Regions from separate parts of the Paenibacillus sp. FSL R7-0340 genome, predicted to be linked through region 2. Evidence: riboswitches for the same ligand, from Rfam matches in the RefSeq annotation. Region 2 holds a riboswitch; the other holds the start of a gene.
The links. Region 2 has a riboswitch for glycine ahead of sdaAB (L-serine ammonia-lyase, iron-sulfur-dependent subunit beta). Riboswitches for the same ligand answer to the same signal wherever they lie in the genome.
Positions count from the first base shown of each region.

Region 1: another riboswitch for glycine. It lies ahead of gcvT (glycine cleavage system aminomethyltransferase GcvT); the one in region 2 lies ahead of sdaAB (L-serine ammonia-lyase, iron-sulfur-dependent subunit beta).

Region 1 is NZ_JBBOBY010000001.1:1,705,374-1,721,217, reverse strand. It holds gene pulA (type I pullulanase) at 1-1,075, opposite strand, end outside; gene MKX59_RS07695 (amino acid ABC transporter ATP-binding/permease protein) at 1,379-3,034, opposite strand; gene MKX59_RS07690 (DUF454 family protein) at 3,027-5,180, opposite strand; gene MKX59_RS07685 (mannitol-1-phosphate 5-dehydrogenase) at 5,395-6,540, opposite strand; gene MKX59_RS07680 (PTS sugar transporter subunit IIA) at 6,537-6,971, opposite strand; gene MKX59_RS07675 (BglG family transcription antiterminator) at 6,968-9,046, opposite strand; gene MKX59_RS07670 (PTS mannitol transporter subunit IICB) at 9,128-10,606, opposite strand; gene gcvH (glycine cleavage system protein GcvH) at 10,984-11,382, opposite strand; glycine riboswitch at 11,777-11,875, shown strand; gene gcvT (glycine cleavage system aminomethyltransferase GcvT) at 12,053-13,153, shown strand; gene gcvPA (aminomethyl-transferring glycine dehydrogenase subunit GcvPA) at 13,282-14,637, shown strand; gene gcvPB (aminomethyl-transferring glycine dehydrogenase subunit GcvPB) at 14,634-15,844, shown strand, end outside.
Region 2 is NZ_JBBOBY010000002.1:13,627-29,470, reverse strand. It holds gene MKX59_RS23015 (cupin domain-containing protein) at 51-518, opposite strand; gene MKX59_RS23010 (amino acid ABC transporter ATP-binding protein) at 846-1,583, shown strand; gene MKX59_RS23005 (transporter substrate-binding domain-containing protein) at 1,625-2,455, shown strand; gene MKX59_RS23000 (amino acid ABC transporter permease) at 2,527-3,186, shown strand; gene MKX59_RS22995 (amino acid ABC transporter permease) at 3,201-3,851, shown strand; gene MKX59_RS22990 (LysR family transcriptional regulator substrate-binding protein) at 3,879-4,634, opposite strand; partial or broken gene MKX59_RS22985 (LysR family transcriptional regulator) at 4,641-4,721, opposite strand; gene opp4A (oligopeptide ABC transporter substrate-binding protein) at 4,882-6,702, opposite strand; gene MKX59_RS22975 (ABC transporter permease) at 6,745-7,653, opposite strand; gene opp4B (oligopeptide ABC transporter permease) at 7,682-8,650, opposite strand; gene MKX59_RS22965 (ABC transporter ATP-binding protein) at 8,664-9,590, opposite strand; gene MKX59_RS22960 (ABC transporter ATP-binding protein) at 9,568-10,599, opposite strand; gene MKX59_RS22955 (DUF6359 domain-containing protein) at 10,925-12,514, opposite strand; glycine riboswitch at 12,729-12,844, shown strand; gene sdaAB (L-serine ammonia-lyase, iron-sulfur-dependent subunit beta) at 13,056-13,745, shown strand; gene sdaAA (L-serine ammonia-lyase, iron-sulfur-dependent, subunit alpha) at 13,735-14,634, shown strand; gene MKX59_RS22940 (Ig-like domain-containing protein) at 14,705-15,844, opposite strand, start outside.

The DNA.
Region 1 (15,844 bases), on a different contig from region 2:
GCACCACGGTTGGGGTATCAATCAGACCCATCAGATCAAATCGAAAGCCGTCTATATGATATTCCTCTGCCCAATAGCGTAGTGAATCCTTGATATACTTGCGCACCATCGGACGTTCGGTTGCCACCTCATTACCTACCCCTGATCCATTGGTGAGCTGCCCTTGTTCATCTGTACGGTAATAATATCCAGGTACAACAGGCTCAAATGGCCCCTGTTCCACCGAATAAGTATGGTTGTACACAACGTCCATAATGACACCAATGCCGGCAGTATGCAAAGACTGTACCAGCAGTTTCAGCTCTCGTATGCGTGTCTCCGGATCAGCCGGATTGGAAGAATAAGACCCCTCCGGCACATTATAATGCTGCGGATCATAACCCCAGTTATATTCAGTATCTAATTCCGCAAAGTCATTTACCGTATGAAAATCAGCTACTGGAAGTAAATGAACATGTGTAATGCCCAGCTCCAGTAGATGATCCAGCCCGATGCTGTTCCCCTCAGTATCCTTCAATCCCGTATACGTAAAGGCCTCAAACCGTCCCTGAGCAGCAGATAAGTCTTTTTCCCCCGTATTAAAATGGGTATCCATCGAAAAATCACGTACATGAAGCTCATAGAGAATGGCATCCGTCGGCCGCTTAAGTAGAGGCCCCGCATCCAATTCCCATCCGTCCGGGTTGGTTTGAGCCAAATCAATGATCGCTGTACGCTGCCCGTTGGCTGATACCCCTGTGGCATATGGATCGGCAGCATAATGAATGGTGTTGTCCACCCACTCCAGCCTGTACATGTAATAATATTTGTTCCAATCCCCTTCCAGCTCTATAGACCATACACCTTGATCATCACGGTTCATGAGAAATTCTTGACCACCGTGGTGCTCCTGAACGTTCCCCTCCTGATCGTACACCCCCGCATCGTTATACAACGCTATATGGACCTGCTGCGCAGTCGGTGCCCATACCTTGAACTTGCTGCCCACAGGCGTATAAGTAAGACCCAAATCATAGCCTTCATATATGGGATATGTTGTGTGCTCAAGCTCTTTGAGCTGATTGAAATCTGACATTCCTGTTCACCACCCATTTCTGTACATCGGCATACAGCCTCTGTTCATCCATCATTTATGATGTTTATGACTTGTCAATATACCTCAGGATTTTGTAAAATCTTCACCTAATAGGCTATCAAAATAAGACAAGCTTGAAAAGCTGGATGATTTAAATAAGGATGACGCTTCCATTTCAACGCACACTCCATTTTATGACAAAACCATGAACAGGCTACAGCTTTTGCCCTCAAGCATAACAATAATTTCCTAGATTTCATCACTTATCGCTAAATAAGTACGTTAAAAAACACGTTAGAAAAGTCAGGACAATCTACGGTTATCCATTTCAAAAATATCGTCTGCAATCCGCATGGTAGAACTTCGGTGCGAAACAAGGACAACCGTTTTATCTTGCTGCTGTTCCTTTAACGATTTTAAAATAATCGCCTCGTTCAGGCTGTCCAAATTGCTGGTAGGCTCGTCGAGCAGTAAGAGAGGCGCATTATGGACAAAGGCTCTCGCCAACCCCAAGCGTTGGCGTTCTCCACCGGACAGCCTGTCCCCCAATTCTCCAACTCGGCTGTCATACCCTTGAGGCAAGGTCATAATAAAATCGTGCACGGATGCCTTACGTGCTGCTTCCACAACCTGCTCATGCGTAGCATCAGGCTTTCCGATTTTGATGTTAGCTGCAATTGAATCATCAAACAGGAACGTATGCTGGTCTACATAGCTCTGTAAGCCTCTCAAATGTCGGGTTCCAATTTCCTTCAAATCGTGCCCGGATAGCAAAATTCCACCTTGCTGCGGGTCCCTAAATCGCATCAGCAACTTCAGCAGCGTAGACTTACCAGAGCCGCTTTTACCCTGAATGCCTAAAATCCGCTTATGCGGTATCGTGAGACTTACATCATTCAGCACCGTTTGACCATCGTATGCAAAAGTCACCTTATCTACTTGTGCCCCAGTAAAGGCAACACTCATCCCTTCGATATTTTCCTCTACCTCCGGGGTTTCCTCCAATAGACTCAACACTCGTTCCCCGCTCGCCAGCGTTTGAAGCAAATTGTTGGACAAATTGCTCAGTGCGACGACAGGACCAAATGAACTAAACAGGGAAATGACAGAAATTAGCATACCTGTAAAGTCAACCTGACCATTAGACATACCGTACAATCCAGCCAGCAGCATCAAGAATGAGAATCCAACTACAGCCGCATCTGTGATGGCTCTTGTGATACCTTCATGATGCTTCAAGTCCTTCTGCTTGGCATCCAATTGATCCGTACGACGGTTAATCTCATTCAAACGTTGTTCTCCTTGCCCATATTGCACAATTTCCTTCATACCCCGTAAGCTGTCCAAAAAATAACTGCTCAGCTTGCCAAAGCTACTTCGGTATTCCATCCCCTGACGTTTGCCCATACGTGACGTGAGTAAAGGAATAAATAAACCGACAGTTAGGTAAGCAAGCGCAGCAAGCCAGCCTAATAGAGGCTCATAAGAACCGATAAAAAACACCATGAGTAGTGAAGTGATGATGCCGATTATAACAGGCGCTATCGTATGCGCATAAAATACTTCCAGTAGCTCAATATCACTCGTAATGAGTGAAATCAGATTCCCCTTGTCCTTGCCTTCCAATTTGGCTGGAGCGAGTCTACGCAGGGCTTGAAGTACCTTATCACGCAGTACAGCCAGCAGCTTGAAAGCGAGATAATGACCACTCATTTGCTCACCATAACGGAATACGCCGCGTAGTACGGCACAAACCACGATCGCCGTCAGCAAAAACGACATGGTGTAGCCTGTCGTGATGCCCGTTGCTGTAAGCAGAGCTAGGGCTCCAAACACTATAATGCCAATAGCACAAACAAAACCAAGCACTCCTGTAACAATCGTGATGAGTAGCACAGGTAAAAGAGGCCCCGCCAATACCAATAATTGGCCCATGATCCGTAATCCATGTCTACGCATATACAGCCCCTCCTTTTACAAACTGCTCTACCCGGTATTGACTGAGATACATCTCCGCATAATGTCCCTGCTGGCTCAACAGCTCATGATGCGTTCCCGATTCTGCCACCAAACCGTTTTGCAGCACATAGATACAGTCGGATTGAACTACATTTTCCAGTCTGTGAGAGATAAGAATCACTGTTTTTTGACCTGCCAGCGCATGTATAACCTCCATAATGCCGTCCTCACTTTCACTGTCAATGTTAGAGGTGGCCTCGTCAAAAATGTACACACGACTATCATGCAGCAATGCTCTGGCTAGTGCTAGCCGTTGGCGCTGTCCTCCTGACAGATTTGCCCCTTGCTCCTCCAGTTCTGCTTCCAGTCCTCCTTCTGAAAGGATAAAATCATACAGCTTCACTTGTCGCAAAGCTTCCAGCATTTGTTGCTCATCCGCGTGCTCATTGCCCATTTTTAAATTTGCTTCCACTGTGCCTTTAAAAATATAGCTGTTAAAACCGATCCAGGTCATGTGACGCATGCGGCTTCCTTCTGAAATATCGGTAAGCTCTTTTCCTCCAATCGTCAGACTTCCTCGATACCCCTCGTGATGCCCAACGATCAATCCGGCTACCGTACTTTTACCAGAGCCTGATTCCCCAACAATTGAAACAAAGCTGCCCTGGGGAATATCCATGGATATATTTCGTAAGGTATCTCTTTCGTCGTAGGCGAAACTCACCTGTTCCAGTCGAATATCTGTGTTTTCTATGCTTTCTTGTCCTTGTATAAGATCCTCAGTACTCAACATTTGAAATATTTTGTCGCTTGCTGCCATTCCGTTCATGGCGATATGAAAGTAAGAACCCAGCAGACGCAGAGGAATGAAAAATTCTGCCGACAGCAAAACAATGATGATTGCTCCTGCCAAGCCAATATGGCCTGAAGAATATTCGCTTACTGCGACCAGTACACCCGCAGCGGCACCACCAAATGCGATAAAATCCATAATGGCCACGGAGTTAAGCTGCATAGTCAGCACTTTCATTGTCATTTTGCGAAAATCCTCCGCTGCTGTGTTCATTTCCTGATGTTTATCCTGGTCTGTTCCGTACATTTTGAGCGTAGTCAGACCTTGTACATTCTCCAAAAAGCTGTGGCCCAGATTGACGTAACTGCCCCAATATTTCCGAAAAAGCTTTTTAGCCATCCTCATAATGACAATGATCGACACTGGAATTAAGGGAACACAGATCAACAGTATAATGGCTGCTTTGAAGCTGACAAAAGAGAGGGTGATGAATAACGTTACGGGGGCAAGCAGACTGTAAAATAGCTGAGGCATGTATCTACCGAAATAGGTTTCAAGCTGCTCTACCCCTTCTACAGCAACCTGAATAACCCCCGAGGTGGAGGTATGATCTGTATATGCGGGTCCCATTTTGAGCAACTTGCCGTAAATTTGCGAGCGCAGCGTTTTTTTAGCATTTACCGAAGCACGATAGGATAACATACTGGCTGTATAATTGCTCAGGCAGCGAACTGCAATAGCAGCAATAACAATGACAGTCATAGATAGAATCAGCTTACGAGTCACTTGTCCTTCCCATGCCTGTTGCATAACAAAGGCCATAGACAACACAGCGGCTATACTCCCCAAAAGACCGATCCACTGCACAAGCACACCCAATACGATATATTTCCGAGAATGTTCCACTAGACCGAGCAGACGGCTGTCGACCATTTTAGACCTTTTTTTCAGAGTAGGTGCAAGTGAAGATGAAGGCGTTATTTCTGCTGCAGCGTTTCTCACTGTTCCGATTCGGAATATAAAGTAATAATATTTAAAAAGGATGACCAAGACGATGAGCGCTTTGCCCCACACATTAGGGGTGAAAATAAAGCCTGTAATCAGCATCGCTGACGCTAAGCCCAATGTGGTGATTTTCGTAGACAGCTTCAACGACCTTGTTTGAACAAAACTCTCTAGATGCTTTTGGTACAGAGCGGTATTCGAAAACCACTGGTGAATCCTTTCGGATCCCCGCATAAAGAAAAAGGTCGCTAGCAGCAGAAACGGTGTAGTCGGTAGCAACGGTAGCACTACACCAATAACTCCAAGCGCCAAAAATAAAAACCCTAAGGTAATATAGATCGGTTTCACTATAATCCTCCCTAATACTTATAATAGTAATGATTTCATTTTATAGATAATGATAATCATTATCAATATAAACAATTTAAGCAGGTTGTTATGTGATGTAAATCACGCATATAAAAATCCTCTTGAAGCACATCTCTACAGAACACGTTAGTGTTGATGTGGATGCTTTATCTTCAAGAGGATTATCGAAAGTAGATGTTGATAATTCGTTGTTTTATGAATTTATAATATCATATTGCTCCAATATCTGCCGATGTAACGGGTGATCTGCGGTTATGGAAGTATAACGCGTCAGCGCCACACCCAGTCCTTCACTGCGGATCACCTGCTGAAGCTCGACTGCCTCGGGGTCTTCCGTAATATCAAATTTACAGGCAGCCGCCATTCCTAACGCCAGATGATCCGTCGGGATGCCATACTCCTGCGCTTGCAGCGCGGGACGTACAAGACGGTCATTGGGAGACAGCTTACGCAACGGTGAACGTCCGACTCGAGTAACATCGTCTGTCAGATTAGGGTTGCGGAAGCGATCCAAAATTTTAGAGATGTACTTCTTATGCTCCCCTTGATCCAAACCGAAGCGCTTCACAAGCACTGCTCCTGTCTCCTCCAGTGACCCTTGTATCGAATCCACCACCTTGCTATCCTTCATGGCCTCCTGGATGGTAGCATAACCTGCGGTATAACCAAGATAGGCTGCCACGCAATGCCCCGTATTCACCGTGAACAGCTTTCGTTCAATGTAAGGCTCTAGATCCTGCACGTACAGGATGCCTTCGATTTCTTCATGCTCAGGTGCCATTTGTGAACGATCCACCACCCACTCGTAAAAAGGCTCTACCTGCACATGTAACGGGTCCTCGTGGTGTTGGATCGGCACAATCCGGTCTACAGCAGCATTGGGGAAATATACCGAAGCCTCTGCCTTGGCACGAGTCGCCTCATCCAGTAGCGCAAAAACATGCTCTTTCAGTTGGGCGCTGCCTCCGATTGCATTTTCGCAAGCAATCACATGCAGCGGGCCTGCCCCTCGCTCCACCCGCCGCGCTATTCCCTCGGCAATACCTGCTGCAATATGCCTGAGGATGCTAACCCCTACCGCGGTCGTTACCAGATCAGCATGGTCTACCGCATCCGCTACAGCGGATGCATCCTTGCCGTCAATCGCCGTCACATTCGTGACCAGCTCCGTATCCTTTGTATCATTGGCTAGCTCTACGGTGTATTGTTTACGACGACGTAACTCGGATACAAGGGTGTCGTTGACATCTGAAAAGACAACCTCATAGCCTGCACGCGACAGAATCAATCCGATAAAGCCGCGACCGATATTTCCTGCTCCAAAGTGGACGGCTCTCATAGCTCCATCTCACTTTCGAACAGATCTATAATTTCCTGTGGAGTCACCGCGTTGCGAAGTTTATCCATATTTTCTTCCTCCGCACACACTACAGCGATACTCGTCAAAATCTCCATATGATCGCCGCCTTGTGCTGCAATGCCGATTACCATGTATGCTTTTTCTTCCCCAAAATCTATGCCTTGCGGAAACTGAACGATGGAGATGCCGGTGGATTGAATAAGCATCTTGGATTCCTTGGTGCCATGTGGAATAGCCAGCCCGTTCCCGATATAGGTGGACACGATCTCCTCGCGTTCCAGCATCTTGTCAATGTACTCACTTGAAATATGTCCTGCATCCAGCAGGATTTGTCCAGCCATACGAATCGCCTCATATTTGTCTTTGGCGGTTGCGTTCATTTTTACTTTGTCTATCGTCATAATACTCACGGTAGGTTCCTCCCTGTCCCTAATTTACTGTGGAAAAATTCAGCTAGCTCACTCGATATATAATTGACAATATGATCCCTGCTACCGTGTTCCAGTAGCGTAACCATGTCTTCCTGCAAGAGTAATGCACTAATCTCGCTCAATACCTCCAAGCTTTCTCTCGGCAGCTCACGAGGTCCCAACATGAGCAGCACGCATTCTACCTGTTCGCCTGTATCCGCCAACAGCGGCTCTGCCAGCTTATACAAGGTAAGCGAAGGCTTGCGAATATAGTGGCTGCGCGTATGAACTAAAGCAATGGAGGTATCAGAGATCACCTGACTACCTTGGCGCTCTCTTTCCATGAGCTGTGCAGCAACCGCAGAAGGCTCTGTAACATTCCCCCGCCCCGCCTCCAACATGCATATAGCCTCTACGGTCGCCGCCATATCCATCCCCTGATTTTCCAGCGGATACACTTGAAATTGCTGTACAATGTGTACAATTTCCTCAAGACTTTTCCGCAGACCGGTAAGCCACTCTATATCCTGACCAGGCTGAACAGCCTGTTCCTGCTGATGGTCATTGGGATGATTGAGTGTAATATGCTGGATGAATTGACGCAGGCGATCACTCTCCTCCTGCGTCAGCAACGGGCTGATCTTAAGATACCGATCCGGTTCAAGCGGTAGCTCTACTGTCGAAATGATCAGATCATAATCCTCCTTGGGAATCCGCGCCGCCTCGTACCATGAAGCCCTATCCACAATTTTGATCTGTGGGAGCTCTTTGGCGAGCCTTGTTGCCAAAAGTCTGGATGATCCAATACCGCTCGTGCAGACTACGATGGCCCGCACCTCCCGCCGCAATTGTCGTAGCCGCTCCAGCGAAGCGCCAAAATGCATGACGAGAAATCCGATCTCTTCATCTGGTACTTTCATTTCTGTCATGTCCGCCGCAGCCTTTTTCACTGAGTCGAATAAGCTGCTGTAATCCTTGCGGATTTGCTGAAGGAGGGGGTTACGAATCGACCTGCCTTCCTTCAAACGTTTGAACACCGGGGCCATATGGGCAATCAGTCCTTCACGCAGAACACGGTCCTCTTCCAATGGCGTGCCTGTCTCTTCCTCCACACGACGAATCAACTCATGAACCGACTCCAACAGTACGAGATCATCCAACGGCAGTAGTCGGGTAGAGTGATCCTCGGCATCACGAAATAGCAGCCTGAGATAAGATCGTTCCGGCTCTGGAAATTCAATATCCAGCGCCTCTGACAACTCCGTGCATATGCGTTCCACCATAGCTGTGCGAAGCATGATATTTTCATCTGAATCTGTTTTTAAATACGAGAGAAGAGGATCTATAACATACCCGAGTCGCAGACGTACCAGCGAAACGCAAATTTGAATCAGCAGCTCCATGTATTTGCTTTCCACCATGTTTTCCAACCATTTTTCATGGGGCTGCCAGAGGGCCTTTTCCACAATCAGCAGGTTATCTCTGCCAATCATCTCCAGCAACTTGTCGGCGACACGGGTTACAGAACGAAGTTCTTCCCGGGCTGAAAACAGATCGGATTCATCCAAATATTCGAGAGCCAGCTCGGAAATCGCCCGTCTTTTGTCTGTCTCCCGTCCTGTAATCTCGACGCCGTACCCCCGTCTGCGGACAAGCACGAGCCCCCGTTCCCCAATCCAGCCTTGTAATTCGTCCAGATCATGACTGACCGTAGTTACCGTGACTTTCAAGTCTGAAGCCAGCGCCAGCAGCTTGATCGGCTCCTGTGTATCCAGCAGCATGCAGAGAACCACGATCTTTCTCTCCTCAGCCGAATATTCGTCTGACTTTGTATGCAGCAATTGCCTTCGCAGGCATACAAGCTGAGCTGGGTCAGCATCTATACAGATACCAATCCCTGACTTTTTCTCCAGCTTCACCTCATGAGCTGCCAGCCAATGCTCGACTGCGCCCAGTTCCCGATGAACCGTCCTTGTGCTGACATTGATCTTCGTGGCAATTTCCCCGGCTGTAACCTCTTTGGACTGCTCCAGAAGATATTCCACGATGTCACGTTGTCGTTTCGTAATATTCATAAGCGCATACCGTTCCTTCCCAAGCTCATCCCTCCAGCAGGAGACGTACACTGCATACAGTCCGCCTGACTACGACGGGGATTAAGAATCGGATTTCAGACGTTCAACCAGCGCTTCGTATTCAGGGCTCTTCAGAAAATTGTCAATGGAAATGTGCTCAGCATTCGGGGCTACTGTTTTAGCCCGGTCTGTCAACGTTTTTTGCGTAATGACAATATCCGCATCCTGTGGAATTTCACTGATTGCCGTATTCGTAACTGTTACGCCTACACCCGCCTGCTTCATTTTTTTGCGTAAAATCGAGGCGCCCATAGCGCTTGAACCCATACCTGCATCACAGGAAAAGACGATCTTGTTCACTTCGGATTTATCCTTGAGCGTTCGAGCTGCGGCAATCTCAGCAGCACGATCAGATTCGTGGTTATCTTCCATTACAGTGGCGTTAGCACTTGCACTCTTGCTTTGATTTTTCATATCTTTCAGGCGGGAAGCAGCTTCCTCCAGCCCCTCTTCTTTTTGCTTACTAGTCTTGAGTAACACTGCGGCAACAGCAAAGGATACGACCGCAGCAGCGATCACCCCGCTCAGCATTGGCAAATATCCGCCTTTTGGCGTCATTAGAAAATAGGCGATGATGCTGCCCGGTGAAGGAGCAGCAACCAGCCCGGCACCTGTCAACATAAAACAGAAGGTTCCCACAACGCCCCCAGCTATAGCAGCAAGAATCAAAATCGGCTTCATCAAAATATAAGGGAAATAAATTTCATGAATCCCGCCGAAGAAATGAATGATGACCGCTCCAGGAGCCGATGACTTCGCAGAGCCTTTGCCGAACAGGCAGTAGGCTAGCAAAATACCGAGCCCCGGCCCAGGGTTGGATTCCAGCATAAACAGTACGGATTTTCCTGTTCTTGCAGCTTCCTCTAACGCAATCGGACTCAATACTCCGTGATTCAGCGCGTTGTTTAAAAATAATACTTTTCCGGGCTCAATAATGAGGTTGACAAGCGGCAATAGCCCTGCGTTCACGAGGAACTGTACCCCTGCCGACAACACTTGACTGATCATTTGTACAATCGGGCCAATCGCCACATGGGCAAGCAGCGCTAGAATGGCACCGATAATTCCGGCCGAAAAGTTATTGACCAGCATTTCAAAGCCTGATCTGACTTTGCCTTCAATGGCCTTGTCGAACTTCTTCAATATCCACGCAGCCAGCGGACCAGCTACCATCGCGCCCAGGAACATCGGGATATCGGCTCCCACTATGACACCCATCGTCATAATGGCACCAATCACACCTCCACGCTGTCCGTGAATCATCGTGCCCCCTGTATAACCGATCAGTAACGGCAACAAATAATTTTTCATCGGGTCAACCAATTGTGCAAAACCTTCATTCGGGAACCATCCGGTCGGAATAAAGAGTGCCGTAATCAGCCCCCACGCAATAAATGCTCCCATATTGGGCATAACCATACCGCTAAGAAAACGGCCAAAACGCTGTACGGCGACACGAGTGCCTCCTTTTGAACTTGGCTTTGCGTCCAATGTACTCATATTCAAATCCTCCTTGTAGGTAAGCATCACTACCTTTTCTTAAAATTCATACTAAATGACAGCGCTATCTTCATCAACGAAATGAAAACGTACTTTCGTCATGAACGTTGATGACAACATTTAAATTTAAATTATCCGGGAAGGTATTATACCTGCATAATTCTTCTTAATATGACCTGTAGCTATAGAAATTAGTCGAAAAACCGTGCTGGATTATGTATGATTCTTATATGGGGACAACCCTCTAAATCAGAATAAAACACGTAATTACGTTTGCAAAAAGACAAAAAAATAGCCGCTACGTCAAATCATAGCGACTATTTTATACAAAAATCGAGCAGACAAATAACCCTCTTACTCCATACTACAATGCTCCATTATTGCTCGTCGGAAATCAACTGCTCATACTGATCCGCAGACAGTAGCTTGCCCAAGGCTTCCTCCACATCTTTATCCATCTCTACTTCGATCATCCAACCTTTTTCATAGGGAGATTCATTCACTAGCTCAGGTGTACTTTCCAGCGTTTCATTCACTTTTAGTATGGTTCCCGTCACCGGAGCAAAAAGGTCGGATACTGTCTTCACCGATTCAATCGTACCGATCTCCGCTCCCTGCTCAATCGTTGCTCCCGCCTCAGGTAATTCTACAAAAACAATATCACCCAGTTGATGCTGTGCAAAGTCTGTAATACCAATTCGTACCGTTCCATTCTCTGTCCGCTGAACCCACTCATGTTCGTCTGTATACCAAAGTTGCTGCTTTACTTCACCCATTCTGTTCCCCTCACTTCCATATGAATAAAATCGCTTTTGCTCACCTGTACTAGACAGGTTAAGATTATGACAACAAGAACACTCATGTCAATAATACTAACAAAAATACTTCATATCACCTCATATAGCGTACTATATAAAAATATGATAGCTTATAACAAACGCTTACATATCCTTATTTATATATTAAATGTTTTTTCTATTGTTTTTGATGACATTTTTATTGACATTTTGAATGAATTTGCGTATTAATGGGTTATAGCAAATGCTTTGGGAAACACCCCGACAACTGCAAACGCGGATGAACGCGGAGGGAGAGACTGCCAAAAAGATTCGCATAGCTGTTGCCGCTTGTGAGACATAAGTGCACGCGAATCGGATCAGGTTGTTATCTGCAAAGCCAGGTAATATACCGTTGATCCCGAAGGTAGCGCCGAAGGAGTAAACCTGCATTGCAGGTGAATCTCTCAGGCAAAAGGACCTCTGCCGGACGCATCTCTGGAGAGCATTCGCTATTGGAGCGGATCACCCAAGGGGAAACCCGGTACATACCGGGGTAACTTTCTGGTATCAAGGACAGAGCTGAAAAAAAGAGTGTAGACTGCCGTCTATACGTTTTTTTCGGCCTGTCTTTTTTGTTTAGCCGATCACACCGGATAGGAGTGGAATAATGACTAATTTGCGAAAAACACCGCTATATTCGTCCTACGGGACGCAGTCTGGGGTTCGTTGTATTGACTTTGGCGGCTGGGAGCTCCCGGTTCAGTTTAGCGGCATTCAAAAGGAGCATGAGGCCGTCCGGCAACGTGCGGGTTTATTCGATGTATCGCATATGGGCGAATTTTTGGTTGAAGGCAAAGAGGCCGAAGCTTTTCTGCAAAGGGTGACCACGAATGATGTCAGCCAGTTGGAACCAGGTCAGGCACAATATTCACTCCTGTGTTACCCCGATGGAGGGGTAGTAGACGACCTACTTGTTTACTGCAAAGGACCGGAACGCTACATGCTCGTTGTGAACGCATCCAACATCGATAAGGATTGGGATTGGCTAATTCGCCATATGCCTGCATCCGTTCACATGGAGAATGTGTCTGATGCGATAGCATTGCTAGCGTTGCAAGGACCGGAGGCAGCACGTATTGCCGCAGCCGTGGCAGATACGGACATTACGAATCTGGCATCTTTCCGCTTCCATGAGAATGTGCCATTGTTCGGAGCAAAAGCACTGGTCTCACGAACCGGATATACGGGCGAAGACGGTTTTGAATTTTATATACCTGCTGCGGAAGCACCAGCCGTATGGGAGGGTTTGCTTCGTTCCGGTGAGTCGTATGGGCTGATTCCCGCTGGACTTGGTGCTCGGGATACACTACGCTTTGAGGCACGGTTGCCGCTATATGGTCAGGAGTTATCTGCCACGATTTCACCACTCGAAGCTGGTCTAGGTTTCTTCGTCAAGCTGAATAAAGGAGATTTTATCGGTAGAGAAGCACTGCAACGTCAGAAAGAACAAGGGATTCCTCGCAAATTGATCGGGCTGGAAATGATTGATCGCGGTATCCCACGCGCCCATTACCCGGTATTCGCAGAAGGACAACACATTGGTGAGGTCACAACGGGGACTCAGTCGCCCACCTTGAAGCGTAATCTGGGCCTCGCCTTGGTGGACAGTCGTTTTAGCGCCCTCTCCACACCGTTGGAGGTTGAGATTCGTGGCAAACGCCTGCGTGCCGAGGTGGTGGCAACACCCTTTTATAAACGCCCGCGCTGATCTTAAACTCTTTTTATTTCTATAAAGCAAATATGTCAGATATGAACTTCTGGGTTTTTCATCTCACACACTTTTTTATTAGCTAATTTACGATCTAAAATCTTGCTTTTCGAAAGGAGTCAGAACCTATGAAGCAGCATCGTTATCTCCCTATGACTGAACAGGATCAAACCGAAATGCTGCGTGTGGTGGGTGTATCATCTATTGATGATTTATTCAGTGACATTCCAGAGGCCATTCGATATCAAGGGGAACTGCCTCTCTCTTCTCGACTCGATGAGAAAGCCTTAACCCGCCACTTGGCCGAGCTGGCCGGACACAACGCCAATACAGACACACATGCCAGCTTCCTTGGCGCAGGAATTTATGATCATCATATTCCGTCCGTCATCCAGCACATCACTTCACGCTCGGAATTCTATACAGCCTACACCCCCTATCAGCCGGAAGTAAGCCAAGGCGAGCTACAAGCCATTTTCGAGTTTCAGTCGTATATTTGCGAATTGACGGGCATGGCTGTAGCTAATGCCAGCATGTACGACGGAGCGACTGCACTGGCGGAAGCGGGCTCACTGTCCGCCGCAGCTACCCGCCGTAAACAGCTTATCGTATCAAGGTCCGTCCATCCGGAGGCACGTCAGGTATTGGCAGCCTATGCACGCGGATTGGATTTGGACATCGTGGAGATCGGCTGTTCGGACGGCGTAACGGATGCTGATGCGCTAGCGGCAGCCGTATCGGAACAGACCGCGGCTGTTTTGGTCCAAAGCCCCAACTTTTTCGGAGCCGTGGAAAACCTGAAGCCGATGGCTGACCTCATCCATGCGCACAAAGGTCTTTTGGTCGTCAGTGCCAATCCACTAGCACTTGGCTTGCTGGAAACACCCGGCAAACAGGGCGCGGATATTGTGGTAGGAGACGCACAGCCACTTGGCATCTCCTCTTCTCTCGGCGGTCCGACCTGTGGATACTTTGCCGTTTCTCAGGCACATATGCGCCGTATCCCCGGCCGTATTGTGGGTCAGACCACAGACCGCAACGGTAAACGCGGCTTCGTGCTGACCTTGCAAGCGCGGGAACAGCATATCCGCCGCGAAAAGGCCACCTCTAACATTTGCTCCAACCAAGCGTTGCTAGCTTTATCTGCATCTGTATACTTGTCTGTCATGGGTAGACAGGGGATCAAGGAAGTAGCCGAGCTAAATTTGCATAAAAGCCGTTATGCTTTAGAGCAATTGCTGAGCTTGAAGGGCGTAACTGCCTCGTTTAACGCACCGACCTTTAACGAGTTTGCCCTTAGACTGCCTGAGGGTACGGATATGAGCAAACTCCAGGCCGAGCTGCTAGCTGCTGGATTTATCGCTGGCTACGATTTGGGCCGGGACTATGAGGAACTTGCTGGTCACATGTTGATTGCCGTGACGGAGCAAAGAACCAAAGAAGAGATTGACCAATTTGTACACACCTTGGGGGGATTGCTATGACACACACCGGACAGGATCAGAAACAAGGGCTGTTGAAGGAACACGATCAAGCGCTCATCTTTGAATTGAGCCGTCCGGGTCGCATCGCCTATTCCCTTCCCGAGTGCGACGTTCCCCGTCGCCCGGTGGCAGAGCTTTTGCCAGATTATGCGCTGCGCAGCGAACCTGCGGCATTACCCGAGGTATACGAAGTAGACGTTATTCGGCATTATACTTCCTTGTCCCGGCGCAATTTCGGCGTGGACAACGGATTTTATCCGCTCGGCTCCTGTACGATGAAATACAATCCAAAAGTGAATGAGGATGTCGCCCGATATACAGGCTTCGCCAAAATCCATCCATATCAGCCCGAGGAGAGCATCCAGGGTGCCATGGAGCTGCTGCATACGCTCCAAAATGATTTGGCTGCGTTAACTGGCATGGATGCCGTCACGCTTCAGCCCGCCGCGGGCGCCCATGGCGAATGGACCGGGCTGATGATGATTCGCTCATACCACGAAGCACGTGGTGAGCGACGTACCAAGGTGCTCGTGCCGGATTCCTCGCACGGAACGAACCCCGCCAGCGCAACCGTCGCGGGCTTCGAAACAGTCACCCTTCCCTCCACCCCTGAGGGGCTGGTGGATCTGGATGCGTTACGTCAAGCCGTAGGCAACGACACCGCGGCGCTCATGCTGACCAATCCGAACACGCTTGGGCTGTTCGAGAAGCAAATCACTGACATTGCTGCCATCGTGCATGAAGCGGGTGGTCTGGTTTACTATGACGGGGCAAACTCCAACGCCATCATGGGGATTACCCGTCCCGGAGATATGGGCTTCGATGTAGTGCATCTCAATTTGCACAAAACGATGAGTACCCCGCACGGCGGCGGTGGCCCCGGCGCTGGGCCTGTCGGCGTAAAGCAACGGCTCATCCCTTATTTGCCCAAGCCGCTTGTCGTACGGGATCCGCAGGGGGTGTACCACTGGGACCGGGAACAGGGAGATTCTATTGGACGGGTTAAAGCCTTTTACGGCAACTTCGGTATTCTCGTTCGTGCCTATGCCTATATCCGTAGCTACGGTCCTGACGGCTTAAAGCGTGTATCGGAATGCGCTGTGCTCAATGCCAATTACATGATGCATCGGCTCGCTCCACATTTTGACCTGCCCTACCCTGGACATTGCAAACACGAATTTGTCATGTCAGGGCGAGGCTTGAAAAA
Region 2 (15,844 bases):
CAGGCGGGCCATTCCTGTTCATTACAGAAATACACCCGCCAATGCTCACATCATGATTCAGTTGGATTCTTGGCAATCAGCTTGAAATCATCAAAGTGGAATCCTGGTGCAACCACACAGGTTACCAGCACGGGCTCATCCCCAAGCGGACGTGCCGTTTGCCATACTGCTCCTGGAACGAGTGCTTGGGGATGCTGTCCTGCCTCCACATCCGCACCGACGATAATCACAGTTTCTTCACCAGGCTCTTCTCCGCTTCCACCCAATTTCAACTCTACAGGGCTTCCGCTATGATATAACCACAGCTCATCAGAATGGACCACATGCCACTCGGAGAACTCACCCGGATGCAGCAAGAAATACGTAGACGAAGCTGCAAAGCGCGGACCGGAATACACATCCGGCAGTACAGGCTTCGGAATTTGGAAATGGGCCTTCCACATCTCTTTGTACCAGCCGCCTTCTGGATGGGGCTCCATGCCCAATGCCGTTACTAGCGGTGAAATAGCTTTCGTCATTGTCTAACCTTCCTTTACCCTAAATTCCTTCTTCCCTACTGTAAAACATAGCGTTGCTTTTGTCACGTTTCTCCCTTGGCATGTCGAGGATCAATAGTTTATGTCAAATTTAATAACATAAAATTACGGATATTTATTCGTTTTCAACATATAAATAACAGTTTACTAGCAAAAAACACACCGAAATACATTACACGTAAAGTTTAGTGACATAAAATCTTGTTTTTTATTGTAAGCTTATAGTATCATGAGAGAAATTTTTAAATTCTAATAGAGCTTGATCATGTCAATCCGTCTACTAAGCTATGTATCCAAGCCTAAAAAGGGGTGAGCTCTCTGATCCAGTTTCGCAACGTCAACAAGCATTACGGTCACTTCCATGTACTCAAAGACATTAATCTTCAGATTAAGGAGGGCGAGGTCGTCGTAATCATCGGTCCCTCCGGCTCGGGTAAAAGCACCCTGCTTCGCTGCATCAATCGTCTGGAAACGATATCGGATGGGGAGCTGATCGTTAACGAGATCCCTGTACATGACAAAAAGATTGATATCAATGCCTTCCGCCGCAATATCGGGATGGTGTTCCAACATTTCAATCTGTATCCCCACAAAAAGGTGATTGAAAACATTGTACTGGCACCTATGAAGGTACTGGGCATCTCGAAAGAAGAAGCTACTCAAACAGCCATCACCTATCTAAAGCGCGTCGGAATCGAAGAAAAGGCACAGAGCTACCCCGCTCAATTGTCCGGTGGACAGCAGCAGCGGGTCGCGATCGCCCGCGGGCTCGCGATGAATCCAAAAATTATGTTGTTTGACGAGCCTACTTCAGCACTTGATCCCGAAACGATCGGAGAGGTACTGGATGTTATGCGCTCGCTCGCCCATCAGGGCATCACAATGGTCATTGTCACTCATGAAATGGGCTTTGCACGTGAAGTGGCGGACCGCGTGATTTTTATGGACAAAGGACAAATTTTGGAAGACAGCCAACCTGTCGAATTTTTTCAGAATCCGGGTGAAGAACGGGCTCGCCTGTTCCTGAGCCGTCTGATTCATCATTAATAGACTACCAATGCAGCGTAAATCGAAAGGGGAATGTTCTGATGAGAAAAAGATTTCAATGGAGTACTTTGGTGCTGGTAGCTTTATCTTGTCTGCTCGTCTTGGCAGGCTGTGGAGGCAAAGAAGGAGCGGCAACGTCGGGGAATGAGCCGGCAGCAGCCAACGGGCTGGAAGCGATCAAACAGCGTGGCAAACTGGTCGTTGGTGTGAAATACGATACCAAGCTGTTCGGACTGAAAGACCCGGCTAGCGGAAAAGTAGAGGGCTTTGATATCGACATCGCCAAGGCTGTAGCCAAACATATTTTTGGCGATGAAACCAAACTTGAACTAAAAGAAGTCACGTCCAAAACACGAATTACCTTATTGCAAAATGGGGACATCGACGCCATTATCGCGACGATGACCATTTCGGACGAACGTAAAAAGCAGGTTGATTTCAGCGACGTCTATTTTAACGCCGGGCAATCTCTGCTTGTGAAAAAAGGGAGCCCCATCACCGGGCTGGAGTCTCTGACCTCGAATACCAAGGTGCTCGCCGTGAAAGGCTCTACCTCCGCCAAAAATATCCGTGAAAAAGCACCTGAAGCAACGATATTGGAATTCGAAAACTATCAGGATGCTTTCAACGCCCTCAAAGCAAGTAAAGGAGAAGCCTTGACTACTGATAACTCTATTCTGCTCGGCATGCAGCAGCAAGACCCGAATTATACTCTTGTAGGCGGGAACTTCACAGAGGAACCTTACGGCATCGCAGTGAAGAAGGGGCAAACCGAACTGCTACAAGCTATTAATGATACGCTCAAGGAACTGAAAAGCAACGGTGAATACGATAAGCTCCACGAGCAATGGCTTGGGGTTAAACCCGAATAGTATTCTTGTGAAGGAGCCGCGATTGCGAGCTCCTTCCTTTCTTAAGTCTGGATAAGGAGGTAAATTCGCAGATGCTTACTTTTGATATCAACGTACTTTTCGATCATAGCGACCGTTTCAGAGAAGGCTTGCTTCATACCGTTCAAGCTAGTGTCATTGCCTTGATCGGAAGCTTTATTCTGGGGGCTATTATTGCCATCCTCCGAATTGCGCCTTTTAAATGGCTGAACTGGATTGGTACCGTCTATGTAGAGGTCATCCGCAATATCCCATTGCTGATCGTCGTACTGTTTTTTTATCTCGGGCTTCCTACTTTGGGCATCCCTTTGGACGGATTCGTATCTGGAACGCTCGGATTGACTGTATACACAGCCTCCTTTATTGCTGAAGCAATACGTGCCGGCATTCAATCTGTGCCCAAGGGGCAATTTGAAGCGGCAAGGTCCTCCGGGTTGAGTTACAACCAGACGATGATCAGCATTATTTTACCGCAAGCCATCAAAATTGTACTGCCTGCGATCGGCAACCAATTCATTAATCTGGTCAAAAACTCTTCCGTGCTGGCTATTGTGGCCGGACTGGACCTAATGTATTACTCGGACCTCATTAACTCGGATACCTTCCTGCCCATCACAGTCTACGCCATCACGGCGCTGTTGTATCTTATCTTGACGGTTCCGCTTAGCTTTCTTGTACTTTATATGGAACGGCGTCTGTCCAAAACATCCTAAGGAGGGAAGCCCGTATGGATTTCGGTGGATTGTTTGTGTGGCCTAATGTGCGTTTTATACTGGAGGGCTTCCTGCTCACACTGGAGGTTGCTATTTACTCTATCGTGTTCAGCTTCGTTCTTGGTATCTTATTCGGCATTCTGCGCTATACCCGCTTACCTGTTATTTCACAGGTTGCAGCCTTTATCATTGATCTCATTCGCAATCTTCCATTATTGCTCATTATTTTCTTCATCGGCATGGTTTTACCATCCATCGGAATTTCGATTTCCCTCAAGTGGGCAGCCATTACAGGCCTGTCGATCTTCGAGGGAGCCATGATCGCCGAGATTGTGCGCAGCGGTCTGAATTCGGTCCATAAAGGACAGGTGGAAGCCGCACGTTCCTCCGGTTTAAGCTATTCTCAAACCTTATGGCATATCATTCTGCCCCAAGCGCTTCGTCGCATGGTGCCCCCGATTGTCAGCCAGTTCATTTCCCTATTCAAGGATACCTCACTGGCTGTCATTATCAGTTTGCCGGAGCTGACGCATAACATTCAGATTGTCGGTGGGCAAAATCAATCTTTTGTCATTCCAGCCCTGCTGTTCGCAGCTTTCCTGTACTTTGCTGTCAATTACAGTATGTCACTGATTGCACGCAGGCTGGAAGTTCGTACACATTAAAGCTCCTGATACTCATCAGGGTTGCCACTAGTTGGAACGCACTGTTAGTACAGCTTGTATCTTTTCAATCAATCGCTTCAACGCTTCTCCCTGATAACGGCCAGACTGATAAATCAACTCTAGCTGACCCTGGAGCACGCCGCACAAAATAGGTACAGTGCAAAATTGTGAGCGATCCAATTCTGCCGCAAGGGACTCCGTCTGTAGGGTTACGGCAAGTCCCTCCTGTACCCAGCGCAGGATTGAAGGTATGGAATTTGTCTCCAAGACGGTTGCAAAGGGATACCCACGATCACGGAAGCACTTCTCAATCAGTTTCCTGCCGGGATGACACTCTGGCTGCATCGCCCAGGGTACATGCCTCAATTCGTCCAGCGTAATGGAAGTACGGTTGGAAAACACATGCTCTACCGGAACAACAAGACAGTAGTTCTCCGTACGAAGAGGAAGCTGGACAAGCCTTTCATCCGTACCCGAATGCAGCGTAATGCCAACATCCACTCGGTTATCCAACAGCTGTTCTGTTACATCAAATGATGGATGGATGTGCAGGCTGACTTTAGGAAATGACTGATGAAAATGGATAAGCATTTCTTGCAATGGTTCCTCCAGCTCCGGTAATGCGATACCAATCCGCAAACTCCCGCGTTGCTCGGTGCGCAACTCCTCAATGGAAGCCTTTGCTTGCTGTAAATCCTTGAGCGCATGTGCACTGTGTTGCAGCAACAATTTTCCGGCATCTGTCATTTTAATTTTCTTGCCTGCACGGTCAAAAAGCGTCATGCCCAATTCCTCTTCCAACGCCTTAATTTGCAAGCTAAGCGTGGGTTGGGAGATTCCGATCTTTTCCGAAGCTTTCGTAAAATGCAGTTCCTCGCATACGGCAATGAAGTATTGAAGCTGACGTATTTCCGTCTTCCTTCTCTCCCTTCGAGAATCCCCAGAATGATTGCATTAAAAGGTCAAAAGAAGCGCAAAATCGGATCCATCCGGTTCGCGCTTCTTCTTCAGGTTGTTGCGCTTTTTTAGATTATTGGGCTACTTCGGCTTTTTCCGCAGTCAACGTAATATTCGCAAACGTGTCTGCATCATACTCCTTGCCACGGGTAATATCGTAATTAGCTACCCGATTATTCACTGCCTCCAGCGAATAACGGAATAACGTCGGTACAATGGGCGCCTCCTCGCTCATATACGCCTGCCACTGATTGTATATATCTTTACGATAATTGTCGTCAAAGGCTTTCACAGACACCCCTTCCTGCAACAGCTTATCATTCTCTTCACTGGTAAAGCGCGAGTAGTTAAAGCTGGCTCCGCGTCCATACAGCCCACTAGGGTTTACATCTGTACCTGTACTCCATGCGCCGCCAAAAATATCAATGCCGGGGTCATCCTTCTGCACACGATCATAGAAAGAATTGAACTCAAGCAGACGACCGTCCACCAGCTCGACATGAAGTCCGACATCCTTCCAGTTTTGCAAATAAAACTTTGCCAGCGATTCAGCTGTCGCATCTCCGCTCATTGCCGCATAATGGAGCACCAGTTCCTTGCCCTTAGGGTCCTCACGGTATCCATCTCCATTGGTGTCCACATAGCCTGCCTCGTCCAGCAGCTTTTTCGCCTTGTCCGGGTCATACGCGATGCCCTTTGCATTTATATCATGATATCCCTTAAAGGCAGGCGGAATCAGGGATGTTGCTGGAATCCGAAGTCCATGATAGAGCTGCTTGCCGACCTGCTCATTATTCAGCGCATAGCCGAGGGCCTGACGCAATGACTTGTTCGCCAGCTTGGCGTTCGGGTCCATGATATTTAGATTCTTGGCCTGATCGAATTTGCCCATCTTAAAGCCCACATAGCTATAAGATAATTCCTCCTGACCGAGAAACTGTACATTTTTCGGATTACTGGCCTCATTGTAACGGGTGGTTGGATAGCTGGCCCAATCGACTTCTCCACTTTTCAGCGCCTCGGTAATGACATTCGGGTTCACCACCTTCAGATGAAGGCCATCCAACTTGGGCTCACCGTGGAAATAATCTTCATTTTTGACGAATTCCACAGATTCACCTGTGACCATTGATTTAATTTTGAACGGTCCATAGCCAATCGGATTTTTACGGACAGGATCAGATCCGGCCATATCTTTCACGGGGATATTCTGAAATACCTTTTTCTCCAGTGGTGTAGACCAAAGTCCCGATTTCACCGAAGGATTAGGTTCCTTGAAGTGAATGGTAACCTCTTTCTCATTCAGCACCTTGATGCCAGAAATGGTTTTGGCCTTACCCGCGTGATAATCCTCCATGCCCACAATGTTGGTCATAAAGCTATCATAACGCGGACCTTCGTAGTCTTTATGACCGATCACTTCATAGGAAAAAGCATAGTCCTCTGCCGTTACGGGATTACCATCCGTCCAGTTCAGTTTGGGATCAATTTTTACAGTCACCGCCTTATTGTCTGGGGAAAAGGAAATCGTCGCCGCTCCTTTATTGTCAATATTTAGATTGGAGTCAATCGAAAACATAGAAGGGTAGAAAAACTGGAAGACTTCAAAATCAGGATTGCCTTCATAAAATACAGGATTCAGAATACCTTCAAAAGGGGTATCAGACACGAGTGCATAATTGATGATGCCACCCTTAATCGGGGCCTTATCGTTCTTGATCGCCTTCTCCAGCGCTGTGGCATTCACCTGCTTGCTGTCGGACCCTGTGCCGCCTGTACCGTCAGACGATTTCCCTCCATTCGAAGCGGAAGGCGAACCGCTGCATGCGGCCAGAGAAAGCACCAAAATTGCAGATAGAACAGGCAGAATTCCTTTTTTCCAGTGTTTAACCATTGTAAATCCCTCCTTGTCATTGTCCTTATCCTTGAACTTCGGTTAACCCAATCGTTGTCTGGCATCCGTGGCGCGTTTGAGCGCCTGGCCAATAAAGTTAATCGCCAACATTAGCACCAAAATAAGCAGTGAGGCAGGCAACCACATCCACCAACTATTCTGCAAAACATCCGGGTCATTCGCATAACTCACCAGTGTACCCAAGCTTGGCGTAGATTCCGGTAAGCCAAAACCGAGATAAGAAAGCCCCGTCTCAATCCCGATATTTCCCGCTAAGCTGAGGGTCAGATTGACGATCACGACCGAGCTAAGATTAGGCAGCACGCCAAACCAGATGATTTTCCAATTGGGTGTGCCAAGGGTTTTGGAAGCCTGCACATAATCCAGTTCGCGCTCCGACAACACCTTGGCCCGGATCAGACGTGCTTTTCCAATCCATAAAAAGGCGGTCATGATAAAAATAAAGGACCCTATGCCGCTTTTGGGTACAATGCTGACAAATACGATGACCAACATCAGAAATGGAAGTACCAGAATAAAATCAATGATCCGCATGATGATGTTATCGACCAGCCCCCCATAAAAACCAGCCAGCAAACCTAACGTTAAGCCAATAGCGGCAGATAACAATGTAATCGTAAAGCCGATCGTGAAGGAATTGCGGGCTCCAATGACCAGCTGGCCAAAAATATCCCTGCCCGCTCGATCTGTGCCCAGCCAATGCACTGAGCCGGGAGCTTCACGGATTGCGCCCAAATCCACCGTCGTGACTACATCCTGATTTACAAACAGGACAGAGGCATATATAAAGATCAAGAACAGAATTACAAAGCCAATGGAAACCAAGGCCATTTTGTCACGCACCAGCTCACGACGCAGTACAGACCAACTGGATGGTGATTTACGAATGATTTCCGGCGTGAAGACCTCCTCCACCTGTATAGACACCATAATCCCTCCCTTTCTCTAGACTTGTTCGCTATTCAATTCGAATGCGGGGATCGACTTTGCTCAGGATGACATCAGATAAAAGGGTTCCTAATAGCGCCAAGAAGCCGGAGACCATGACCAGTGCGTTCACGACTGAAAAATCCCGTTGAGTGATGGACTGGAGAAATAGTTGGCCCAACCCCGGGTATCCAAAAATAGATTCAAGGAAAATGTTACCTGCAATTACTCCCGTCAGGTCATAGCCCAAAAAGGCAGCAATCGGCAATAGAGAGTTTTTGAAAATATGGCGGGAATAAATTTTACCTTCGGGCACCCCTTTGGAACGCGCTGTTTTCACAAAATCCTTCAGTCGTGTGTCAATGACCTCATTGCGCAAATACTGAATCGTAGCCGTTGTACTGAGCAATGCGCCTGTAACCGCCGGTAAAATGAGATGATACGACTTGTTCACGTAATATGACCATGTCCCCGGCTCCACGCCTACATCCACACTGCCGCTGGTTGGAAACCAGCCGAGCCTGAATCCGAATACGTACAGCAGCAACAACGCGAGTATAAATAGAGGTGTGGCAAAGCTGAGATAGGTATAGCCCACTACGGTTTTGTCCAGCAGACTATGCTGATAACGACCGCTGAGTACGCCGAGCGGAATGGCGATCAGATACGTCAGAACCAGAATTACTACGCCCAGAAAGAACGTGTTTCCCAGACGGCTGCCAATCAGATCGGTAACGCTAATTTTATGTACATAAGATTTGCCCAGATCCCCGTGAGCAAGCTGGACGAGCCAGTTCCCATACTGCACCCACACCGGGTCATTCAGTCCCAGTCTTTGTCGCTGTTCTTCCAGTACGGCCGGATTCAGATTGGGTGTCGAAGTAATAAGTCCTGTCAGTGCATCCCCCGGCATAGCCTTAGCCAGGAAAAATATAAGCACGCTCAGTGCAAAAAGTTGAGGGATCATAACCAGCAGCCGACGCAGTGTAAATTTCCACATTTCTGTACCCCCCTTATGGTAGCGCGACTTGATGGGATGGACTTACTGATTTTAGTGCAAACGGCTTTCCACTCACGTCTAGATGTTTGGGCAGCTCTGTTTTGTAGGAGGATAAGAGCATTCGCCTTTTTTGGGCATTTTCCAGCCGTTTTGTAGGATCAATATTGGGAATGGTTGCAATGAGGCGCTGGGTATACAGATGCTGTGGACGCTCATAAATGTCTTGCTCGCTCCCCTGCTCCACTAGACGGCCTCGATACATAATACCGATTTGGTCGCACATATGGCGGATAATACCCAAGTCATGACTGATGAACAAATACGTCAAATTAAATTCCCGTTGCACATCCTTCATAAAATTCAGCACCTGTGCCTGCACGGAAACGTCCAGTGCCGACACCGGCTCATCAGCAATGATCAGCTTGGGGTTTAATGTCAGCGCACGCGCGATCCCGATCCGTTGCCGTTGCCCCCCGGAAAATTCATGCGGATATTTGTAGGCTGCATCGGCGTTCAAGCCGACCTTTTCCAGCAACGTCTGTACTTTCCTCCGTTCCTCCTCACTGCTCAGCCTTTCAAAATTTCGCAGCGGTTCAGCAATGACATCCAATACGCGCTTGCGCGGGTTGAGCGAAGAGTAGGGGTCCTGAAAAATCATCTGAATGTCTCTACGCAGCGGATGACGGTTGTTACGGCTCAGAGCCGCAAGGTCCTTTCCCTTAAAAAGAATCCGTCCGCTCGTCAGCTTATTTAGACCGATGATCGTCCTGCCTGTCGTCGTTTTTCCACAGCCGGATTCTCCCACCAGCCCGTATGTCTGGCCTGCCTCAATGCTGATCGACACGCCATCCACTGCTTTCACCTGATCGATAACACGCTGGAAGAAACCACCGCGCACCGGATAGTGGACCCTCAAATCATTTAACTCCAGTAGTGCCATGAGCAGCTTCCCCCTTTGCCTCGTCTTCAAAATGAAAATGCTGGTAACATGTACAACGGACCCAATGTCCAGGGGAAATTTCATTTAGTTGGGGATGGTCTTCATGCACTCCCTGCTGAATCCAGGGAATACGCGGGGCAAAGCGACAGCTATTGCGGGGAATATCTTGTAATGAGGGAACAATGCCGCCGATGACATGCAGTGATTCCCCCTTGGTATGCGATCCCGGCATGGAAGCAAGCAAAGAACGCGTGTACGGATGCTGTGGATGCCTGAATAATTCAAAAACATCAGCGCTCTCCACGATTTCTCCGGCATACATGACCACCACGCGGTCGGCTACTTCTGCCACAACACCAAGATCATGCGTAATCAAGATAATTCCGCTCCCACTCTCCTGTTGAAGCTGTTTGAGCAAGTCGAGAATTTGCGATTGGATCGTTACATCGAGCGCAGTAGTTGGTTCATCTGCGATAATAAGAGAAGGTCGGCAAGCTATGGCAATCGCGATCATCACACGCTGACGCATCCCTCCTGACAGTTCATGCGGATACTGCTCATACACACGCACAGGATTCGGTATATCTACGCTTTCCAGCAGCTCCAGCACACGTTCCCTTTTTTGCTTCGTAGATAGTGACGTATGATAATCAAGATTTTCCTCAATCTGCTTACCAATGCTCATTAACGGGTTGAGTGCTGTCAGCGGGTCCTGAAAGATCATGCCAATGCCCGCTCCGCGGATTTTATTCATTTGCCCTGAAGAAAGACGGTTCAGGTCCGTGCCTTTAAAAAGGACCTCTCCCTCTACACGCGTGCGTTCCATGTCATGCAGTTGTGCGATCGAAAGCGCCAGCGCGCTTTTGCCACAGCCGGATTCTCCGACTACAGCCAGCACTTCATTGGGGTTGACCGTCAGATCCAGATGGTCGACTGCGGGGTGATATTGATCATTGATGCGAAAAGATACGGATAATCCTTTAATTTCAAACACGGGTCCGGTATTCAATGCGCGCTTCCTCCATTCTCCATGGTCTTGTCCCGCTTATTCTCACCATGTTTGATGTTTAAAACCTCTCATGAACATTACATACCGTTTTTGTCGGAATAATTTGAATACATCCTATCACCAGTATATGGATATATCAATTAAGATTATGCTATCAACATCATTTAAAAAATCAATGATCCAGCAGTAGCGCGGTCTTTCTGGAACAAAATGTAATGAAATAACCAACCACAGGTTAATTTTCATCACAAAAAAAGTCGCCTGATCCCTCTGCAGGGATCAAACGACTAACTAATACCAGCTCACATTGAGCTTCTGGCGATAATTACGAAGCCGCTCCATAGGAGCCAGACTTGAACGTTCTAGGATCGTACCATTTGTAGCCTGCTGCTGGAGCAGACCAAGGCTCAGGCTGCGGTTCTGTGGAAGCCGCAGGCTCCTCAAATGGTAGAAGCTTCGTTGGCTGATCCAGAGTCAAACCTGCCACATCAGACAATTTCGTGTAGTCCTGCTTCCATGCAAGCCATTGAACCGTCTGCACCAGGAAGGTGGAATCATCCACTTCTTTAAAACCATCATATGTCTTCTTCGACTGTCCGTTTTCCTCACGCACATATTTCGGTGTAGCATCTTCTACAGGGGAAGAATCACCGATGAACGCTGCCTTGCCTTGACCTACCTTGGAAATAGCAGCATAAGGTCCTTCCGCACGGCCCCCGCCGTTATAAACTCCCTGGTCTACCGCATTACCCCATTTTTTCGTGCCTGAAGGGATATAAGCAATGCCTTTAGCCTTGGTAGGATCAATAATAGCCAGCGTAGATCCTGCATGCATTGCAATCGAGCGCACACCCTTGGTAATGCCGAAAGATTGATCTGCGGCTACAATGTCGGTAGCATTCACATCACCCAGCGCATTGTAACGGAAACGAACGCCAAAGTTGGCCGCCAGCCAATCGGAGCTTGTTAATCCTTGCATCGCCGGTGATGCAGCTTCTTCTGCAGTCATGCCCTTGGCCGGATTAGTATAGGCTCCACGACGGTAACCATTCATAACCTCGGAGGAATCCCAACGGTTTTTGTTACGGTCCGCATTATAATGATCGGAGATGAAGAAGACGCTCCCCCCGCTATTCACGTATTGCAGCAGTGCAGCCTGCTCGGATGCCTTAAAGGCAACATTCGCTTCACCAATAATGAACACATCATATTGGCGCAACTTATCATATGTTATAGCCTGCTCTCCATAAGTAAAAGGAATGGGACGATTCAATTGGTCTACCGTAAAGCCTACATTACGCAGTCCATTGGCAAAGTCGGAGAAGGCGCCTTCAATGACCCAATCTGCTGCACCAGCGGTCTGTGCGTGCGTATTATCGAACAGCACCTTTTTGCCTTTTCCATCCGGCAGTGTAGTACCGGGTTGACCCGGGTTGCCAGGTTCGCCTGGTTCCCCCGGCTCGCTTCCGCTCACCAGTTCAACAGCGCTTGGGCTTTTCACTCCACCAAAATTATTGTAGGCGCCGAGTGTACCCGTCACACGAATTTTGCTGCCGATCAGCTCAGGATGGCCTGATAGCCCATATTGCCCTCTGTACGCTGAAGTCAGCTGTACATCCAACAGATTAGACGTATTACGTTCATTTGCCTGATCGGCAATCAGTACGTTAAAATCATTCGCGAACGGGGAAGAAAAGTTAGCCGTTTTCGATCCGGTAGCATGTCCGACGATGTAACCTTCCACCGTCACCGTACCTCCACTGCTTTGGCGCTGAAGTGCTTCGGCTACTGTCAATGCTCCCTCCGCCTTGACCTGACCGAATGGAACAAAGATCCCAATCAGCAGTGATACGATCGCTGCTAGATGCAACATCCCTTTTAAGCGTGAACCTGTGAATCGCAAGCCTTTTACCATACGTCAATATCCCTCCTATGATTTCCATAAATATACTTGTCCTTTATCAGATTAGCCGCCAATCTTCTAATTCCTTCCTGGTTTCATCCATAATTATGTAAATTTTAATCTTTTTTATTGGAAACGCACCTGTTTATGTAAAAATTAAACCTGTGATTGACACCGAGCACGGCATACATTACGCTAAGAAAGACATGTAGAACGGTATACGCGAATGAAGATGACGGGAGAGTCTGTCCAGGGAGCCTACGCTCTGGCGGCACCGAAGGAGCAAGACGCCAGCACCCGGCTGGCGGATAATCTCTCAGGTCCATGTATCGTCATCTGACGCAACTCTGGAGAGAGCGCAAGCCACCCAAGGGGTAAGGCGGTAAGAACACCGCACGAAACTCTCAGGTAACGAGGACAGAGATAAGGGAAACTTCCTTATCCTGTCCTTTTTTGTGCTCACATTGTGCGTCAGCATTAGGAACCGTCATAACCGCGCAAAGACGCGGAAATACCATATAGTATGGTATTAGAACATACAGGGGGCCACACCATGCGTTTCAAAGATGTATTTTCTATTATCGGTCCGGCCATGACCGGACCTTCCAGTTCACACACCGCAGGCGCGGTGCGGCTCGCACGCGTTGCCCGGCACTGGCTCGGGACGCAGCCTGACCGTGCCCGCATGACGCTGTACGGCTCCTTTGCCGACACGTATAAAGGACACGGTACAGACCTGGCGCTCATCGCAGGGCTGCTTAATTACGATACGGACGATCACCGGATTCCGGATGCCGAGCAATGGGCAGAGCAAGCCGGGATGGCCGTGGAATTCGCCGTCAGCGGACTCCCCGCGCCACATCCGAACACTGTCCGTTTCGAGCTGTGGAAGGGCGAGGATCAGCGCACACTGTTGGGCTCCTCCATCGGCGGCGGCAGCATCCATGTCCAGCAGCTCAACGAATTCCGGGTCAATCTGACCGGGGAGCTGCCTACGCTGGTGCTTCTCCACTCGGATAAGCCCGGTACATTGGGCGCGATAACTTCAGCGCTGGGCGCGGCCCACATTAACATTGCCTATATGCACGTAGATCGCAAAGGCCGGGATGGTGAAGCACTCACCGCCATTGAAACGGACAGTTCTGCTCCAGCTGAACTGATTGCGGAACTGCGTTCTTTACCTCATATGTATGAAATTAAGATGATTAATTTGAAAAAAGGAGCTGAATCCGATGCGGTTTAGCCATCTGCATGAAATCAGCGCTTTATGCGCTGAAGAATCCACCACAATTGGCCGTTTGATGATTCAAGAGCAGGTACAAGAGACGAATACAACGGAGGAAGAAATCTTTCGCCAAATGTCTGATTATTATGAAGTCATGAAGGAAGCCGTTCATCGCGGTCAGACACAAGACACCGTATCCCGCAGTGGATTGACGGGCGGTGACGGCAAGCGCCTAGCCGAGTATCTGCGGTCAGGGGAAACCTGCTCCGGCGATGCCTCCGCGCTGGCCATGGCTTATGCCCTCTCTGTGTCGGAGGTAAATGCATCCATGGGTCGTATTGTCGCCACGCCTACCGCAGGCTCATGTGGGGTTATCCCTGGTGTGTTCATCAGTGCGCAGGAGCGGTTCGGCTGGGATGATGAGCATATGGTGAAAGGCCTGTTCGCCGCTGGAGCCATTGGCTACGTGATCGCCAACAACTCCTTCATTTCTGGCGCGGAGGGAGGCTGTCAGGCTGAGATTGGTTCAGCTATCGGGATGGCTGCTGGCGCTATGGTCGAGCTGCGTGGTGGTACGCCTGAACAGGCTGTTCACGCCGTGGGCCTCGCTCTTAAGAACACGCTCGGCCTGATTTGCGATCCCGTCGCCGGACTCGTGGAGATTCCGTGCATCGTGCGCAACGGGCTGGGAGCCGTGACTGCGCTTGCCGCAGCGGATATGGCTTTGGCGGGTGTGCGCAGCGCTATTCCGTCTGACGAAGTCATTGACGTGATGCTTGAAGTCGGCAGTGCGATGCCGTCGAAGCACCGCGAGACCGCCAAAGGCGGCTTGGCCCAGACGCCGACTGGCAAGCGTTTGACTGAATCACTTACACGCAACACACCGACCAAGAAGGATAAGTCATAATCTATAAGAGGTAGCCTCCTTAAAAAAAAGAGCAAGCATGTCGTCCTTGGACGTATGCTTGCTCTCTTTTTTACTGAACGGTTACCTGTATCTTCGTCATTTTACCTGCATATTTCACAGTAATTACTGCTTTGCCCTTGCCCTGTGCCTTAATGTTACCGTCTTTGACGGTCGCAACAACAATTCTGGACGAGGACCAGACAGCCGGTTTGGAAACATCCTTCTCCGACTCATCCTTATACGTGGCTGTAGCCGTAACCTTGGCCAGCTGTCCTGCCTTCAAATTCAAAGCAACTTCGTCTGTTTGCAGATATTTAAGCGTATCAACATCCACGGGTACGCTGATTACCTTCCCGCCAAACTTCGCCTGAATGTTAGCTTTACCGTAGCTAACCGCAGTAACCTGACCCTTTTTAACAGTGGCTACCTTATAATTAGACGTTTTCCATTCAGCTTGGGCCGTAACGTCCTTTTCTTTACCATCACTCGATTTAACCACAATCGCGATGGTTTTTTGATCTCCGGATTTAAGTGACAACGCGATTGCATCCGCTTCAATCTTTTGCGCTACGTCCACTTCTACCGTAAACGTAATGTTTTGCTTGCCATATGAAGCAGTCACCGTTGCCTTACCGCTACCATTCGCTTTGATCAAACCTTCGCTAACTTCAACCACTTTTACATTGCTCGTTGTCCAGGTGGCGTCCTTGGTTACATCTGTTTTTGTACCGCCACTCTTAACTCCTGTTACTTTCAGCTGCTTCGTTTCCTGAGCACCAAGCGCAATTACACGCGAGTCTGTTTCCAGACGGTCTACAAGGCCTACTTGTACGTTAATCGTCAGTTTTTTGCCATTATAGGTCGCTGTAATAACCGCTTTACCAGCGGATTTACCCGTAATCGTTCCTTTGGACACAGAAGCAATATCTTCCGCGCTTGAAGCCCATTCTGCATCCTGTGTTACATCTTCCTTACGCCCATCCGCATAAGTAGCCGTCAAAGTTGCAGTATAGTCCTCATCAATATCAATCGTTGCCGTTTTGGAGGACAGAGACAGATCACCGGGTACATTTACGGATACCGTAGCTGTAACTGTTTTGCCACCATAAGAAGCGGTGATCGTAGCCTCACCTGTTTTATAACCCGTGACTTCTCCCGCACTGACAAAAGCGATATCTTCATTGCTGGACTTCCACTCTGCCTTACTTGT